4 regions of the Novosphingobium sp. BL-A-41-Hi4A-0G genome follow, and region 4 is predicted to be linked to each of the others. Evidence: predicted binding sites of a transcription regulator. Region 4 holds the regulator's gene; each other region holds the start of a gene.

Region 1 (4,211 bases), 860 kb from region 4:
GCCCTGGCACTTTTCGCAGCGGCCGCCCTTGACGTTGAAGCTGAAGCGGCCGGCCTTGTAGCCGCGCGCGGCGCTTTCGGGGAGGCCGGCGAACCAGTCACGGATCAGGGTGAAGGCGCCGGTGTAGGTGGCGGGGTTGGAGCGCGGGGTGCGGCCGATGGGGGACTGGTCGATCTCGATCACCTTGTCGCAGTGTTCGAGGCCGGTGACGCGATCGTGCGCTCCCGCGATCACGCGCGCGCCGTTCAGCGTGCGGGCGGCGACGGCGTGGAGCGTGTCGATGGTGAAGCTCGACTTGCCCGAGCCGGAGACGCCGGTGACGCAGGTGAAGGTGCCGAGGGGGACTTTGGCGCTGACGTTCTGCAGGTTGTTGGCGCGCGCGCCCTCCACGCCGATGAACAGGCCGTTGCCCTTGCGGCGGTGCTTGGGGACTTCGATGCGGCGGGCGCCGGTGAGGTACTGGCCGGTGAGGCTGTTCGGGTTGTCGAGAATGTCCTGCAAACGCCCTTGCGCCACGATCTCGCCGCCGTGGACGCCTGCGCCGGGGCCGAGATCGACGACGTGATCGGCGGTGCGGATGGCGTCCTCGTCATGCTCGACCACGATCACGGTGTTGCCGAGATCGCGCAGGCGCTTGAGGGTTTCGAGCAAGCGGTCGTTGTCGCGCTGGTGGAGGCCGATGCTGGGTTCGTCGAGCACGTAGAGCACGCCCGAGAGGCCGGAGCCGATCTGGGAGGCGAGGCGGATGCGCTGGCTCTCGCCGCCCGAGAGGGTGCCGGAGGTGCGATCGAGGTTGAGGTAATCGAGGCCGACGTTGTTGAGGAAGCCGAGGCGCTCGTTGATTTCCTTGAGGATGGCCTTGGCGATCTGGCTCTGCTGGCTGGTGAGCTTTTCATCGAGCGCGCCGTACCATTCGACCGCGGCAGCGACGGAGAGGCGGGTGATGGAGGAGATATCGGCGCCTGCGACCTTGACGCTGAGCGCCTCGGGCTTGAGGCGCTTGCCTTCGCAGGTCTCGCACGGCTGGGCCGTCTGGAACTTGGACAGCTCCTCGCGCATCCAGGCAGATTCGGTCTGCAGCATGCGGCGGTTGAGGTTGCCGATCACGCCTTCGAAGGCCTTGTTGACGGTGTAGGACTTCTTGCCGTCAATGAAGGTGAGCGGCACGGCCTTGCCGGCGGTGCCGTAGAGAATGACGATCTTGACCTCGGGGGAGAGCTTGTCCCACGGCGTATCGAGGCTGAAGCCGAAATGCGCGGCGAGGCTGGCGAGGACCTGCATGTAATAGGGCGACGGCGGGTTGCTCTTGGCCCAGGGGACGACGGCGCCCTGCTTCAAGGACAGGTTCTCGTTAGGCACGACGAGCTGCGGATCGAACAGCAGCTTTTCGCCGAGGCCGTCGCAGGCGGGGCACGCGCCTTGCGGGGCGTTGAACGAAAACAGGCGCGGTTCGATGGACTCGATGGTGAAGCCGCTGACGGGGCAGGCGAACTTTTCGGAGAAGACGATGCGGTTGGGCGGGAGGCCGGTGCGCTTCATGCCGCCCTTGCCTTTCGCCTCTTCCTCACGGCCGGGAACGGGGCCATCGGCGAGATCGATGTAGGCGAGGCCGTCGGCCAGCTTGAGGGCCTGTTCGAAGCTGTCGGCGAGGCGGGTCTGGATGCCGTCGCGGACGGCGATGCGGTCGACCACCACCTCGATGTCGTGCTTGAGCTTCTTGTCGAGCGCGGGGGCGTCTTCGATGGGCATCATTTCGCCGTTGATGCGGACGCGGGTGTAGCCGGCCTTCTGCCATTCGGCGAGTTCGCGGCGGTATTCGCCCTTGCGGCCGCGCACGACGGGGGCGAGGAGATAGGCGCGGGTGCCTTCGGGCAGGGCCATGACGCGGTCGACCATCTGCGACACGGTCTGCGCCGAGATCGGCTCGCCGGTGGCGGGGCTGTAGGGGATGCCGACGCGCGCCCAGAGCAGGCGCATGTAGTCATAGACTTCGGTGACCGTCGCCACTGTGGAGCGCGGGTTGCGGCTTGTGGTCTTCTGCTCGATCGAGATGGCGGGCGAGAGGCCGTCGATATGCTCGACATCGGGCTTCTGCATCATCTCGAGGAACTGGCGCGCGTAGGCCGACAGCGATTCCACGTAGCGGCGCTGGCCTTCGGCATAGATCGTATCGAACGCGAGGCTGGATTTGCCGGAGCCCGACAGGCCGGTGATGACGATCAGGCTGTCGCGCGGGAGATCGATGTCGATCCCCTTGAGATTGTGTTCACGAGCGCCGCGGACGGAAATGGTAGTGAGAGACATGCGCGGCGGTGTTCCATATTTGTTCGATTGAGGCAAGGCCCCCTGCCCTGCGTCTCCGCATGTGGGGAGCGCGGGGGTGCGGTGCAATACGGGCTTTGGGGGAAACGACCCGGTGCGCAAAGGCTCCGGTGTGGTGCGGGTGATCACTTGGCAAGGAGGGAAATGTAAGGAATATAGGAACAAACACGTAGGCTGGCCTCTTGAAAATCGACGAGTTCATCGAACGCTGGCGCAACAATGAAGGCGGGGCGGAGCGTGCCAATTTCCCGCTGTTCCTGAGCGAACTGGCTCAATTGCTTGACCTGCCGCGCCCCAATCCTGCCGACGCGACCCATGCCAACAACGATTACGTCTTCGAACGCGCAGTAACCTTCAAGGACGAGGCCGGACGTGCCGGGCATGGGCGGATCGACCTCTACAAGCGCGGATGCTTCGTGCTGGAGGCCAAGCAGAGCCGGGAACGGGGCGGCGCGAAGGAAGTGACGTTGGCCGCAGAGCAGGCCGCACTGCCGGGGCTGGACGCCAATGGCCCGCGCGGGCGGCGCAGCGCGAACCGGGCGTGGGACGTGCTGATGCGCAACGCGCGCGAGCAGGCGGAACAATATGCCCGCGCCCTGCCGGTGGAGCATGGCTGGCCGCCGTTCATCCTGGTGTGCGACGTGGGCCACGCGATCGAGGTGTTTGCCGACTTTTCGGGGCAGGGAAAGAACTACCGCCAGTTTCCCGACCGTGGCGGCTTCCGCATCTATCTGGACGACTTGCGCGAGCCGGAGATTCAGGAGCGGCTGCGCGCGATCTGGACCGACCCGCACAGCCTTGACCCGGCCAAGCGCGCCGCAAAGGTGACGCGCGACATTGCCGGGCGGCTGGCGAGCGTGAGCAAGCTGCTGGAAGACCGCGGATACAAGCCCGAACCGGTAGCGCATTTCCTGATGCGGTGCCTGTTCACGATGTTTGCCGAAGACACCGGCCTTTTGGAGCGCGGCAGCTTTACCGAAGTTCTGGCCGATGCGCGGGGCAACCCGGAAAGCTTTGCGCCGATGCTGGAAGACCTGTGGCGTTCGATGGACGCAGGCGGTTTCAGCCCGGTCCTGCGCAAGACGGTGCGCAAATTCAACGGCGGGCTGTTCCATGAACGGAGCGCGATCCCGCTGCAGAAGGAAGAGATCGGCGAGCTTTACGAAGCGGCGAGGCACGACTGGACCGAAGTGGAACCCGCGATCTTCGGCACGCTGCTGGAACAGGCGCTGGACAAGGACGAGCGCAAGCGGCTGGGCGCGCATTACACCCCGCGCGCCTATGTGGAGCGGCTGGTGAACGCCACGGTGATCGACCCGCTGCAGGCCGAATGGGAAGGCGCGGTGCTGGGCACGGTGGAGCGCGAGCGCGAGACCGACCCTGCCGCCGCGATCAAGGCGGTGCACGATTTCCATGAGAAGCTGGCGCACACCCGCGTGCTGGACCCGGCCTGCGGCACCGGCAATTTCCTGTACGTGGCGCTGGAACTGATGAAGCGGCTGGAAGGCGACGTGCTGGAAGTGCTGGCCGATTTGGGCGGGCAGGAAGCGCTGGCGCTGGAAACCAGCACGGTGCATCCGCGCAACTTCCTGGGGATGGAACTGAACCCGCGTGCCGCCGCGATTGCCGAACTGGTGCTGTGGCTGGGATACCTGCAATGGCAGATGCGCAACGGCACCAGCATCAGCGACCCGGTGCTGGAAAAGCTGGCGAACATCACCGCGATGGATGCGGTGGTGAAGCACGATGGCGAATTCCCGCGCGCCGATGGCACCGGCACCGAACTGCGCAACCCGCGCCGCCCGGAATGGCCGGAGGCGGATTACATCGTGGGCAATCCGCCGTTTATTGGGGGCAAGGACATCCGCAGCCGGTTGGGCGATGCCTAT
Region 2 (4,211 bases), on a different replicon from region 4:
TCAACAGCATTGGAATCGCCAATGAAACGAAGTTCGCTGCCGACATGCAGCCACCAGTAAGTCGCGGTTAACGTGACCCCGGAGAATTGAATGCGTCCTCCCAGTTCCTTGCCGATGCCGCGAACCAGAACGGGAACAGGCGTGTCCCTGTTGACCGCACCCCGAACATCGTTGGAATGGAATCCACGGCCCCAGTTGGCGTAGAGTTCAAGATGCGGCGTAACCTGATAGGCGATTGACGCCTTGGGAGAGAGAATCGACGCTGAGCCACTGCCTTCGCCCAGCGACGCCGCAACAGAATCTCGTGCACGCACGGAATAGTGATAATAGTCCCCGCGAAGACCACCTGTCACACGCAGTCCCGCCAAGGGTTTCCAAGCGACTTCGCCGTAGAGCGCGGAAGACAATTCCCCGACCCGAAAGTGCCCGAGAGATTCAAGAAATGCGCGGGCAGCCGTTCGATCGACACCAACATTCCCGACGGCGTCGTATCTGTTTTCGGTGCCAAGGCTCACAGCCAGACTGTCAGCGATTTCCCAATGTTTTTGTGCGGACAGCCCGAGGACCCAACGCCGGTCGAACTGCTTGATCTGCGCGCTTGTGCCATCCGGATCGGTGTAAGTGGGGTTCGAGAACATCGACCAGTCGTAAAACTGGGCATAGACATTGGCGCGCCATGTCGGTTGCTTGACCGCGATGTTAGCCACCAGGCGCGTCGTCTCACCCCGCGCGGAAGGATCTGGAGAGCAGAACACATCCGCACACAACGCCGTGCCGATAATGCGCTCGGGGATTTGCTCGGTTGGGTGCCATGTCGCCCGGTAGGCATGGAGAGATGCCTCCAATGTGCCCGCACCGGTCGGCATGCTATATTTCGCGAACCCCGAGTAATGGCGCAGACGTTCAGGTTCCTGCCACGGTCCGTCATAGGCCTTGGCCTGGGCGACAAGCGTGAGGTCTCCGCCGCCCAGGTCGTGCAATGTTCCACCCGCAGCGACGCGGCGCCAACCATATGAACCAGTCTCGGCCGATGCCCATGGCCGGTCATAACCCTTGATGGTCGTCATATAGGCTGCTCCCGCCAGAGCGAAATCACCGCCATCGGCGCGGTAGGGCCCTTTACGAAAATCCTCCCGGCCCACGATCTCCGGAATGAGGCCGTTGAGGTCGAGATAGCCATGACCATGTCCGTGGGTACGAAAGTTCATCTGCACATCATCGATATAGGTACTGAAGTCAGACCCATGGTCGAGGTTGAAACCGCGCAGGAAATACTGGTTGGCTTTGCCGCTCCCAGAATGCTGGGCTGCAACCAGCCCGGGCACCGCTTCCAGCAGTTCGGCCACGCGGAGAAGAGGCCGCACGAGGAGATCGGCCCCTCCGACGCTTCCTTCGCTCGCTGATTTGGCAGTGCCGATCATGGCCTCACCGCGACCGAAAACCACAATGTCGTTACCCGCCACGACTGCATCCGCGCTTGTTTGCGATGCCTTTTCAGAGGTTTCGGCAAATGCCGGTTTTCCGATACAGATCAGCGCAAGGGCGCTGCTGGTAGTAATGGTCTTGATCACTAAATAGTCCCCCGGCGTCTTGCGACGTGGCCGGGGCAAACCCGCGCGAACGGGCGACACGCGCGGCGGCCGGACGCCATGGGCGGCCGACGCACGTCTCCGATGCGGCCCCAGCCGCTCGTTCGTCGCTCAGACGGAGTTCACCGTGCCGCAGCCATCCTCTGGACCAAGGCAAGAGCGACCAGACGCCGGCAGGTCTCCTGGCTCACGGGTCACAGCTTGATGCACGCCTTCCCAGACCTCGCATGATTTAGCGTCCGGCCCAGTGGCTGCCCCTTCCAAGAGGAGCGATGTACATCGCGCTATCCGCTTACAGTTGCAGAGACAGCCGCGGATTTGGAAGCAAGCTTCCGCACCGCATTCCCGATTAAGCCCCTTTCGGGGGCACCGGCGCGATCAATGAAAGGCGGACTAGTCTGCCCGTCGATACCTCACCTAACTGAAGTGATCGGAAAAGCCAATAACGCTTGGAGCAGGGATTGAATCAACGATTACTGCATCCCGCGCCACCATTGCCATTGGCACGGCCAGAGCGCACCAACCGCGCGCACTCGATTTGAATGGCGGGTTTTCACTGAACCTATCGTTGGCCATCGGACTCCTGTACGACCGGAAGTGGTCGCCTGCTGCCCCTGCAATCGCCGCCTACAAGGTGGCAAATGCAGCCCTATATTCGGTCATTCCGAGGTCATTTCAATCGCATCAAAACCCGCTGGTCAGTGGATTGCCGTCTAAGAATTTGATGGCAGGCACTGACCAGATTGTTGCCTAGCCCCTTTTGCTCTGCTGATCTCGATTGCCGATGTTCGCTAAATGTTCCAGAATGGTTGCGTCTGATTCCCTCGCAAAAGGCCCTTACGGCTGTGACAAAGCTTTACCTCGATTTCGACAGCTTCTTCGCATCGGCCGAGCAACATTTTAATCCAGTCCTGCGTGGGAAGCCGGTTGGTGTAGTACCGCTAGATGTCCGGCACACTGGTTGCATTGCAATCAGCCGCGAAGCGAAGCGGGCGGGGGTCCCCTCTGGTGCTTCGGTAAGCGAAGCCAGAGCGATCGTGCCAGAGATGATTTTCATCGTAGCACGGCCTGATGCGTACGTTCGGCTCCATCACCGTATCCTCGCTGTAATCGAGGGCTGCCTGCCGATCGAAAAAGAGCGCTCGATCGACGAACTGGTATGCAACTTGGTTGCATCAGAAGTAAGCGCCGACGGAAGGCGGCGTTGACGTAAGTCTATTTGGCCTTCCGCGGGCGCGGCGCCCATTTCTTTGCCAGCGCTGCTAAGCGGTTATGGATCATGTCGATGTCGGGCTGAGCATCGGTATCATGGTCGTCCCCCAGGGCTTCCAACGCCTCTTCATGGTATTCATGTGTCGGATCGGCCAGGGCTTCCAGCTTCTCGGCATAGCCCCAAGGTCCGCCTGAGTCCTCTGGCGGTCGCATGCCGGTGGCTGCGAGCAGGCGAGGATAGCTGCCTTGGGGCTCGGCCGGAGCGATGCCCTGGATTTTGACGCTGTGCTCCCAGGCATCACCGAAGTCGTATAGGTATCGGAAGGACTTGCCCCGCATTCCCTCTAGAGCCTGACCCAGGGTCGCCTTGCGGGCATCGAGCGGACCGCCAAAGCCATATTCGGGATCTGGGATGCCGAAGCCCGTGCGACCGAACGTCAGTTCCCACAGATGACTGTCCGTCCACGCCAATGCCGCCTGGAAGACGCTGTGCAGACGATCGAGCCGGATACCCAGCGGCACTTCGATTACGCGGCTGACGGCCGGCGTCACGTCGTCTAGGGTGATTGTCATCCGCACGATGAAGGCGTTGCTCAAGCAGCATACTCCAGGTTCTGGACCTCTCTCGCCGCATGCCAGTTCCATGGCAGCAATTCGTCGATCCGGTTGATCGGGTGGTTGCCGATACGCGCGATGACGTCGGTAAACCAAGCCTCGGGTTCCACGCCGTTCAGGCGGCATGTCTCGACAAGCGAGTAAAACAGGGCCGAAGCATCTCCGCCCTTGGTCGAACCGACGAACATCCAGTTGCGCCGACCAAGAGCAACGCCGCGCAGGGCATTTTCGACCAGGTTGTTGCTGATCTCGAGCAGGCCATCGTCGCAATAGCGGATCATCGCCGCCCACCGGTTGAGCGGATAACGGCAGGCCTTCGCCAGTGCGCTGTCTGAGGACAGCCCGCGCATCTGTGCTTCGAGCCAGGGCCGTAAGGCAGCCAGTTTAGGGGAGGCCTGCTGCTGGCGGACCTGTCGTCGTGCATCGGGTGGTGCGCCCTTGATGTCGCGCTCGATCGCGAACAGCTCACCAATCCTCACAACGGCTTCAGCCGCGACTGGCGACGGGTTCTTTTCCAGGATGTCAGTAAACTTGCGCCGCGCATGTGCCCAGCAACCCACCTCGGTCACGCCGCGCGGGGCCTTCGTCTTGGGGTCACGATACAGCGCGTTGTAGCCGGCATAGCCATCCGCCTGGAGGTATCCCTGATATCCGGCGAGATGGGCTGCGGGATGCTCGCCGCCGCGGCCGGTGGTGAAGCGGAACACCACAGCGGGCGGGCTCATGTCGCCGCTCGAACGACCATCGCGCAGATAGACCCAGAAGTAGGCAGTGTGGCTGCCGTCCTCACCCATG
Region 3 (4,211 bases), 1.8 Mb from region 4:
TTTCCAGCACGCGGATGCCGGGAAAGGCGCGCAGCATCTTCTGGAAGTCGGTGGGGGAATAGCTGTCGGTCTCGGCCACCAGCGCCGCGCGATTGCCGTCGAGCACCTCGAACGGCCCGAAGCTCGCCACGCCCTTCACATCAGCGAGGGCAGGGGTGAGAGCGGGGCCGACAAGGCGCTCCGATCCCGGCTCCTCGACTTCAACGACCGTCGTCTCGGTCCAGGTGACGCCGTTCTCGACCCATGACCGCGTGGAGACCTCGCGCGCCAGCACAGGCTGGCACACGAGCAGCGCGCAGAGTGCAGGCAAGGCGAGGCGGCGCAGCATAGTCTTAAGCTTTCCGCCCGACCGGATTGCCGAATTGCCAAGGAACGGGGTTAAATTCGGTTCACCGTGTTTTCTGTAGAGCGGTTCCGCCCGGGATGCCTCGGAAATGGCAGCATCCCGGCCCCAAGACCCGCCCGAAGGCGCTACGATCCGTATTGTCCCTTATCGGGCAGGAGGATGCATGGTCGCGCTGGTATCGACGGTTGCCTATCTCGGGCTCGAGGCGCGCGCGGTGGAAGTGCAGTGCCAGGTCGCCCCCGGCCTCCCCGCGTTTCGCGTCGTCGGCCTGCCGGACAAGGCCGTGGGCGAAAGCCGCGAACGGGTGTCCTCTGCGCTCTCCGCGCTCGGCCTTGCCCTGCCGCCCAAGCGGATCACCGTGAACCTCTCCCCGGCGGACCTGCCCAAGGAAGGCTCGCACTATGACCTGCCGATTGCGCTCGCGCTGCTGGCAGCCATGGGCGTGGTCGATCTCGAACAGATCGCCGATTACGTGGCGGTGGGCGAACTGGCACTCGACGGCCGGGTGCTGCCGTCGCCCGGCGTGTTGCTGGCGGCATTGCACGCCAGTGGCGAGGACAAGGGCCTGATCTGCCCGGCTGCGCAAGGGCCCGAGGCGCGCTGGGCGAGCGGTATCGACGTGATCGCCGCGCCTGACCTGATCGGCCTGCTCAACCACCTCAAGGGCACCAGCCGCCTGCCGCAGCCCACACAGGGCGTGGCAGACCCGCCCCGCCGCATGGCCGATCTCAAACAGGTGAAGGGGCAGGAAACCGCCAAGCGCGCGCTGGAGATTGCTGCGGCTGGCTCGCACAACCTGCTGATGTCAGGTCCTCCAGGTGCCGGAAAGTCGCTGCTGGCCTCGTGCCTTCCCGGCATCCTGCCCGAACTGACTCCGGCAGAGGCGCTCGAAGTCTCGATGGTCGCCTCGGTCGCGGGCACGCTTGAGGACGGGCGGATCAGCCGGGCCCGTCCTTTCCGCGCGCCCCATCACTCCGCCTCGATGGCGGCGCTGACGGGTGGCGGGCTGAAGGTCCGTCCCGGGGAGGTCAGCCTTGCCCATCTCGGCGTGCTGTTCCTCGATGAACTGCCCGAATTCCAGCGCGTGGTGCTTGATTCCCTGCGCCAGCCTCTCGAAACCGGCGAGGTCACCGTGGCCCGCGCCAATGCCCATGTCACCTTCCCGGCGCGGGTCCAGCTGATTGCCGCGATGAACCCTTGCCGCTGCGGACATCTTGGCGATCCCGCGCTCGGCTGCAGCCGGGCCCCGCGCTGTGCTGCGGATTACCAGTCAAAGGTCTCAGGTCCCCTGCTCGATCGCATAGACCTCCACGTCGAAGTCGACCCCGTGTCAGCCGCAGATCTTGCCCTGCCGCCGCCCGCTGAAGGTTCGGATCAGGTGGCCGCGCGCGTGGAGCGGGCAAGAGCGGTGCAGACAGCCCGCCTCGAAGGTACAGGCATGCGCAGCAACGCCGAACTGAATGGGGATCTGCTCGACGCTCACGCCACGCCGGACGAGCCGGGTCGCAAGCTGCTGGCCCAAGCCGCCGAAGCGATGCGCCTTTCCGCGCGCGGCTATACCCGCATGTTGCGCGTCGCCCGCACCATCGCCGATCTGGCAGGCGTGGAGACGGTGGGCCGCATTCACGTAGCCGAAGCACTCAGCTACCGGCGGGTCGCGCGTCGTGCTTAAAGATTCCGCCCGAGGAAGATCAGCAGCATCGCCCCCACCACCGATGCAAGGCACCCGGCCCGATTGACGCCCTCGCCGAACGTACCGCCCGATTTCCAGCTGGCGAACACGCCCGCAACCAGCGCACCGCCCACTCCGAGCAGGATTGTCTTGAGCAGGCCGATGTCCACGGCACCAGGATAGAAGAACCGCGCCAGCACGCCGACGACCAGACCGGTGAACACGATCGAGACAAGATTCAGCACACGCGCACTCCATTCCTGTGGACACCACATATGGTGGCGGTTGACCGGTTCTTGTCCACAATTTGCTGAGCTGCGTGAAAAATATTTCGACGAACGTCATTTGCCACTTGAAGTGCCGCTCTTCCCACGCGTCGCTGCACTGCAGCATGGCATTTCGAGCGACGAAGCGAATCGGGCGTGCGACGAATCGAGTCCTAGTCCGGACGTTTACCCTCTTGTGTCTGATTCCGGTTGAGGCACTATAGGTTGTGGTCGGGCTTCAGGGGGACCTCTAAACCTAGTTTAGAGCGTTTGGGCGTGTTTTGCGCGCATTGGCAACGCTTTGCCTGCGCTCAGGGCATCAAGGCCGTGATCAGGCGTTTTCGGGGCAGAGCGTTGCGGGACATTGTCGTTCCACTTTCGTTCCGTCTCCTGTAGGATCGGGATATCGCCCGATTCGAGTGTGGATTTAGGCCCGGCCCTCATGGTTGTCGGGCCTGCGAACGGGGGTTGCGACGTGGATTTCAGGACTGGAGACGGCTCCGTGGTTGCGCAGGACGAACTGGCGCTTGCAGGCGCCCCGGCATCTGCCGGTGAGGCGAAGGCAGTGGACATGAACAGCAAGGACGCGGGCAGCGAGGCTCTCGTGGCAGGCATGGCGGCAAGCGTTGCGGCAGCGGCCGTCGCGGCTGCGCCGGTCAGCGATTCCAAGAAGGTCAATCCGCGCCGTTTCACCATCGTCACCGACGATTCCCGCGATGCGCTCCTCACCGATTTCGGCAAGGACACGCTGGACGACCGCTATCTCCTGCCGGGCGAGAAGTATCAGGACCTGTTCGCCCGCGTGGCCGATGCCTATGCCGATGATCAGGACCACGCCCAGCGTCTTTACGACTACATCTCGAAGCTGTGGTTCATGCCGGCAACGCCGGTCCTGTCGAACGGCGGCACCGGGCGTGGTCTGCCGATCTCGTGCTACCTGAACTCGGTGGATGACAGCCTCGAAGGCATCGTCGCCACCTGGAACGAGAACGTCTGGCTCGCCTCGCGCGGCGGCGGCATCGGCACCTATTGGGGCAAGGTCCGTGGCATCGGCGAGAGCGTCGGCCTCAACGGCAAGACCAGCGGCATCATTCCTTTCGTGCGCGTGATGGATTCGCTCACGCTGGCGATCAGCCAGGGCTCGCTGCGCCGTGGTTCGGCTGCCTGCTATCTTGACGTCAGCCACCCGGAAATCGAGGAGTTCCTCGAAATCCGCAAGCCTTCGGGCGACTTCAACCGCAAGGCGCTCAACCTCCACCACGGCGTGCTGCTGACCGACGAGTTCATGGAAGCCGTGCGCGATGGTTCGGAATTCCACCTGCGCAGCCCCAAGGACGGCTCCGTCCGCGCCACGGTCGATGCGCGCTCGCTGTTCCAGAAGCTGGTCGAAACCCGCCTCGCCACGGGTGAGCCCTACATCGTGTTCAACGACACGGTGAACCGCATGATGCCCAAGCATCACCGCGATCTGGGCCTCAAGGTCTCGACCTCGAACCTCTGCTCTGAAATCACCCTGCCGACGGGCCGCGACCACCTCGGCAACGATCGCACTGCGGTGTGCTGCCTGTCCTCGCTCAATCTCGAAACCTGGGACGAGTGGAACGCGGACAAGCGCTTCATCGAGGACGTGCTGCGCTTCCTCGACAACGTGCTGCAGGACTACATCGACCGCGCGCCCGACGAGATGGCCCGCGCCAAGTATTCGGCCATGCGCGAGCGTTCGGTCGGCATGGGCGTGATGGGCTTCCACTCCTTCCTCCAGCTCAAGGGCATCGCCTTTGAAAGCGCGATGGCCAAGGCGTGGAACCTCAAGATGTTCAAGCACATCGCCGCCAAGGCCGACGAGGCTTCGCTGGTGCTGGCGCAGGAGCGCGGACCGTGCCCCGATGCGGCCGACATGGGCGTGATGCAGCGCTTCAGCTGCAAG
Region 4 (4,211 bases):
CCGCCAGTTGCACCGTGGAGTTTCATCCTCTTCCTGTCCGGGATGCTCTGGCTGGCGCTTTGGACGGGGCGGGTCCGGCTTTGGGGCCTCGCCCCAACAGGACTTGCGCTCGTTGCCATGGCCCTCACGCCGACGCCCGACATTCTTGTCACCGGCGATGGTCACCACGTCGGGATCACCGGCGCGGGGAACGACCTGATCGTACTGCGCATGGGGCGCGGCGAATACATGCGCGACAACCTGCTCGAACTGGCGGGAATGGAAGGCGAGTTGCGCCCGCTGGACGCGTGGCGCGAGGCCAGATGCAACGACGACTTTTGCGTCGCCCGATTGCTGCGCGGCGGGAGGCGCTTCACCCTCCTAATTACACGCAGCCGCAACTATATCGACGATCTTGCACTCGCCGCTGCATGCGAGCGCGCCGACATCGTTGTCGCCGACCGCCGCCTGCCGTTCTCCTGCCGACCAAGGATGCTTAAGGCCGACCGGACCTACCTCGCCACGACCGGCGGCCTGTCGATCAACCTGTCCAGCGGCCACATCCGCACTGTGGCTGAGACGCAAGGCCTGCAAGGCTGGTACCGTTGGCCCGAACCCCGCCCTGACCGAGGTAAGGGACCGGGGCCTGTCGTGGAGAAGTCAACAGGCCCCGGCTCATCAGGTCACGGCAGGACCCAGCGCACCGAGCCGCTGTAGCTCCCGCTCGTCGGCATGCCATCGCCACCGAGTGCCGGGACGAAACGGGCGCGAGCGCTGACCTTGGCGCAAGTTGCCGCATCGAGATCCGCCGAACCGCTCGATCCGGTGATCTCGCAACCCGTCACCCTGCCATCGGCTCCGATGGTCAGGCGGAACCGCGTGAGCCCCTCGCGCTCCTCGCGAATTGCGGCGCTGGGATAGTCGCGATCCGAAACCCACGATCCGGGCGAGCCCTTCGGGGCCGCTGAACGCAACGCAAAGCTTGCCGAGGGCGAGGGCTTTACGTCAGGCGGCGTCAGAGGTCCGATATCGACAGGTGCGATCGGGGTAATGTCGACCGGACGGATGCCGATGCCGGGATCGACCGGGCCTAGCGAGATATCCGGCTTGGGCGCGACCAGCGGGCGGGTCTCCGGCTTGATCGCTGGCTTGATGTCAGGTGGCGGCGCGATCGGTGTCACCGTTACCTCGTCGTCCTTCCACTGCTGCGCGACCAGCCGGTCCTTGATGATATGAACCATGCCGCTCGCGAAGCCCGAAGCGATGGCCCAGATCGCCACCCCGTGGAGCAGGCCCACCGCGATGAAGGTCTGCGTCTGCCGGCGTCTCGTATTTTCAACTGCATAAGCCATTGGCAACACCTCTTCCGTTGCCGACGCCCCATCTGATGGCAGGCCGTCCCGGAAGGGGCGCCCCGTGCGGGGCATTCGGTAACAACGGAAACTACACCTGCGAAGCCGTACGTGCCAGAAAAATCTCAACCAAATTGATTGATATTAGGCATAGCGGATTGGCAGAGTAAGAAAAGCCGCTCGCGAGTTACCCCGCGAACGGCCCTTTTCATTTCGAGAACGCTCGATCGCCGCGAACCGGCGGCGGACTGCGTCGTCAGTGATACCGCCGCAGCAACCCGGCCAGCTTGCCCTGCACGGCCACTTCGTCCGGCCGGTAGAACTGCGGATCATAGGCCGAGTTGGCCGGATCGAGCCGGATCATGCCCTTCTCGCGATGCAGATACTTCAGCGTCGCTTCCTCGCCCCGCACCAGCGCCACGACGATTTCGCCGTCGCGCGCGATGTCGGTCTTGCGGACAAGCGCATAGTCGCCGTCGAAAATCCCCGCCTCGACCATCGAGTCCCCTGAAACCTCGAGTGCGTAATGCTCACCTGCACCGAGCAGTGCAGCGGGAACGGGGAGGGTGGCGGTGGTTTCCAAGGCCTCGATCGGCACACCTGCGGCGATCTTGCCGTGGAGCGGCAGTTCGATCACGTCGTTCGCCGGAGCAGGTGCAACCTTTGCCGCTGGGCGCAGCGGTGTCACGACAGCGCTTGCTGCAGCAGGTTCGCGCGCCATGGCAGGCTTGCTCACCGCACTGTCAGGCTGGCGCAGCACTTCGAGCGCGCGGGCGCGATTGGGCAGACGTCGGATGAAGCCGCGTTCCTCAAGCGCCGAAATCAGGCGGTGAACGCCGGACTTTGACTTGAGATCGAGCGCCTCCTTCATTTCCTCGAACGAGGGGGAAATGCCGGATTCCTCCAGACGGACCTGAATGAAAGAGAGCAGTTCATGCTGCTTGCGCGTCAACATTGGCGGTTCTCCGCAGGTGAACGAATGCGGAACGGATAAGCAACCAATTACGACTCGTCAAGCAATTCCGCCATTCTCGAGCAGGTAAACCGGAACATCCGTTCCTGCGGCTATCGCCGCCGCTCCTGCTTCGCGCATGACCAGCGCGTTGGCGCGCGACAGCGGCGAAAGCGCACCCGAATCCTGCAGCGTGTCGAGGCTGACAGTCGCGCCGTCCCAGCGCGCGCGGAGGAACTCCATCCGACTTCCTCCTGCCGCCATCGGCGTTGCGAGGCGCGAGGGGATCGCGCGCGGCAGCGCATCGCGCGCGCCCAACCCTGCACGCAGCAGCGGCAACATGAACAGGAACGCGGTGACAAAGGCTGAAGCGGGATTTCCGGGCAGGCCGAGTATGATCTGGGATCCCCGCGTCGCCACCAGCAGGGGCTTGCCCGGCTTGATACCCACGCGCCAGAAATCGATCGACGCGCCCACCGACTCCAGCGCCGGACGGACCAGATCATGATCGCCGACCGATGCCCCGCCGCTGGTAACGATCACGTCGGCCTCCCGCTCGGCATCGAAAGCGCGGGCCAAGGCATTGAGATCATCGGCGACCGGGCCGCGATGGCGGACGTCGACCGGAAGCCCGCCGACCATTGCGCAGAGCATCGGGCCGTTGCTGGCGGGCAATTGGTGCAGTGCGGGCAGGTGCCCCGGCGCGACGAGCTCGTCACCGCTGTCGATCACCGTGAGGCGCAGTCTGCGGCGGACCGGCAGGTGCGCATGGCCTCCCGCGATGGCGAGCGCGATCTGAGCAGGGCCAATGCGCAGGCCCGCCTCGATCAGTACGGCGTCTTCAGCGAAGTCCATGCCGGCCGGGCGAACGTGGCGGATGGGCGGAACCGGTGGCTCGCCGGTGAGTCTCAGGATATCGCCATCGCGCGCAGCATCTTCCTGCAACAGCACCATATCCGCGCCATCGGGCACGACAGCGCCAGTGCTGATCCGCACGGCTTCGCCTGTGCCCACCACGCCGCCAAACGGATGCCCCGCCGCGCTCTCCCCGATAACGCGCCACGGTCCCGGAAGTTCGGCGCTGAGCAAGGCATAGCCATCCATCGCCGAGACTGGCGCGGCAGGTTGGGTGCGTCGGGCGTGAAGGTCTGCCGCAAGATAGTGGCCAAGGCACTCGGTGACCGCCCGGTGCTCCACCCCCAGCGACGGCGCCAGCGCCAGCAGGCGCGCTTGCGCCTCGGCGAGGGGGAGGGGCGGTGTTCTCATGCGCCGGTGCTCATTCACCTGCGCGCCAGGTGCCGGACTTGCCGCCACGCTTCTCTATCAACCGCATCGTTTCGATGACCATGCCCTTGTCCAGAGCCTTGGCCATGTCGTAGATCGTCAACAGGGCAAGGCTGACGGCCGTCAGAGCCTCCATCTCCACCCCGGTGCGCCCTGTGAGCGAGGCAGTGGCCGTGCATTCGATGCCGCCGTCGACCAGCGCGAAGTCCACGTTCACCGCATCGAGCGCCAGCGGATGGCACAGCGGAATGAGATCGCCAGTCCTCTTGGCTGCCAAGATTCCGGCGATGCGGGCGGGGCCGAGCACGTCTCCCTTCGGAGCATTGCCCGTCCGGATCGCTTCGAGCGTGGCATCGGACATCCGAATGAAGCCGCGGGCGATTGCGACGCGATGCGTTTCAGCCTTGCCGCCAACGTCGACCATCCGTGCAGTTCCGGCCGAATCGATATGCGTCAGGTCGTTCATCAAGGTCCTCGGCAGTCTTTGCACCTGGGCGAGGTCTACACCGTCCCGCGCGAAAACCGCAAATCCCTCTCAGGGGATGGCAATCAGCCGACGAGCAACGCTCGTGTCGCAGCTTCCACGTCCATCTGCCGCATCAGCGCTTCCCCCACGAGGAAGGTGCGCGCGCCGCACTGTTCCA

The links. The regulator LexA, encoded in region 4, represses DNA repair genes until DNA is damaged. The targets are predictions, from matches to a motif close to GTTCCNCNCTTGTTCT.
Region 1: uvrA (excinuclease ABC subunit UvrA) is a predicted target of LexA. The motif match lies at 2,315-2,330, and genes of this name have one in related genera.
Region 2: ACZ1JX_RS20320 (Y-family DNA polymerase) is a predicted target of LexA. The motif match lies at 2,376-2,391, and genes of this name have one in related genera.
Region 3: ACZ1JX_RS14345 (ribonucleoside-diphosphate reductase subunit alpha) is a predicted target of LexA. The motif match lies at 2,654-2,669, and genes of this name have one in related genera.

Annotation. Positions count from the first base shown of each region.
Region 1 is NZ_CM145501.1:1,981,696-1,985,906, forward strand. It holds gene uvrA (excinuclease ABC subunit UvrA) at 1-2,304, opposite strand, end outside; gene ACZ1JX_RS09560 (DNA methyltransferase) at 2,505-4,211, shown strand, end outside.
Region 2 is NZ_JBVFVU010000003.1:103,781-107,991, forward strand. It holds gene ACZ1JX_RS20315 (TonB-dependent receptor) at 1-1,571, opposite strand, end outside; cobalamin riboswitch at 1,745-1,978, opposite strand; gene ACZ1JX_RS20320 (Y-family DNA polymerase) at 2,399-2,797, shown strand; gene ACZ1JX_RS20325 (plasmid pRiA4b ORF-3 family protein) at 2,805-3,398, opposite strand; gene tnpC (IS66 family transposase) at 3,395-4,211, opposite strand, start outside.
Region 3 is NZ_CM145501.1:2,963,280-2,967,490, reverse strand. It holds gene ACZ1JX_RS14360 (hypothetical protein) at 1-328, opposite strand, end outside; gene ACZ1JX_RS14355 (YifB family Mg chelatase-like AAA ATPase) at 510-2,018, shown strand; gene ACZ1JX_RS14350 (GlsB/YeaQ/YmgE family stress response membrane protein) at 2,015-2,263, opposite strand; gene ACZ1JX_RS14345 (ribonucleoside-diphosphate reductase subunit alpha) at 2,727-4,211, shown strand, end outside.
Region 4 is NZ_CM145501.1:1,119,542-1,123,752, forward strand. It holds gene ACZ1JX_RS05445 (ComEC/Rec2 family competence protein) at 1-696, shown strand, start outside; gene ACZ1JX_RS05450 (energy transducer TonB) at 663-1,331, opposite strand; gene lexA (transcriptional repressor LexA) at 1,588-2,286, opposite strand; gene ACZ1JX_RS05460 (molybdopterin molybdotransferase MoeA) at 2,344-3,549, opposite strand; gene moaC (cyclic pyranopterin monophosphate synthase MoaC) at 3,560-4,033, opposite strand; gene trpC (indole-3-glycerol phosphate synthase TrpC) at 4,117-4,211, opposite strand, start outside.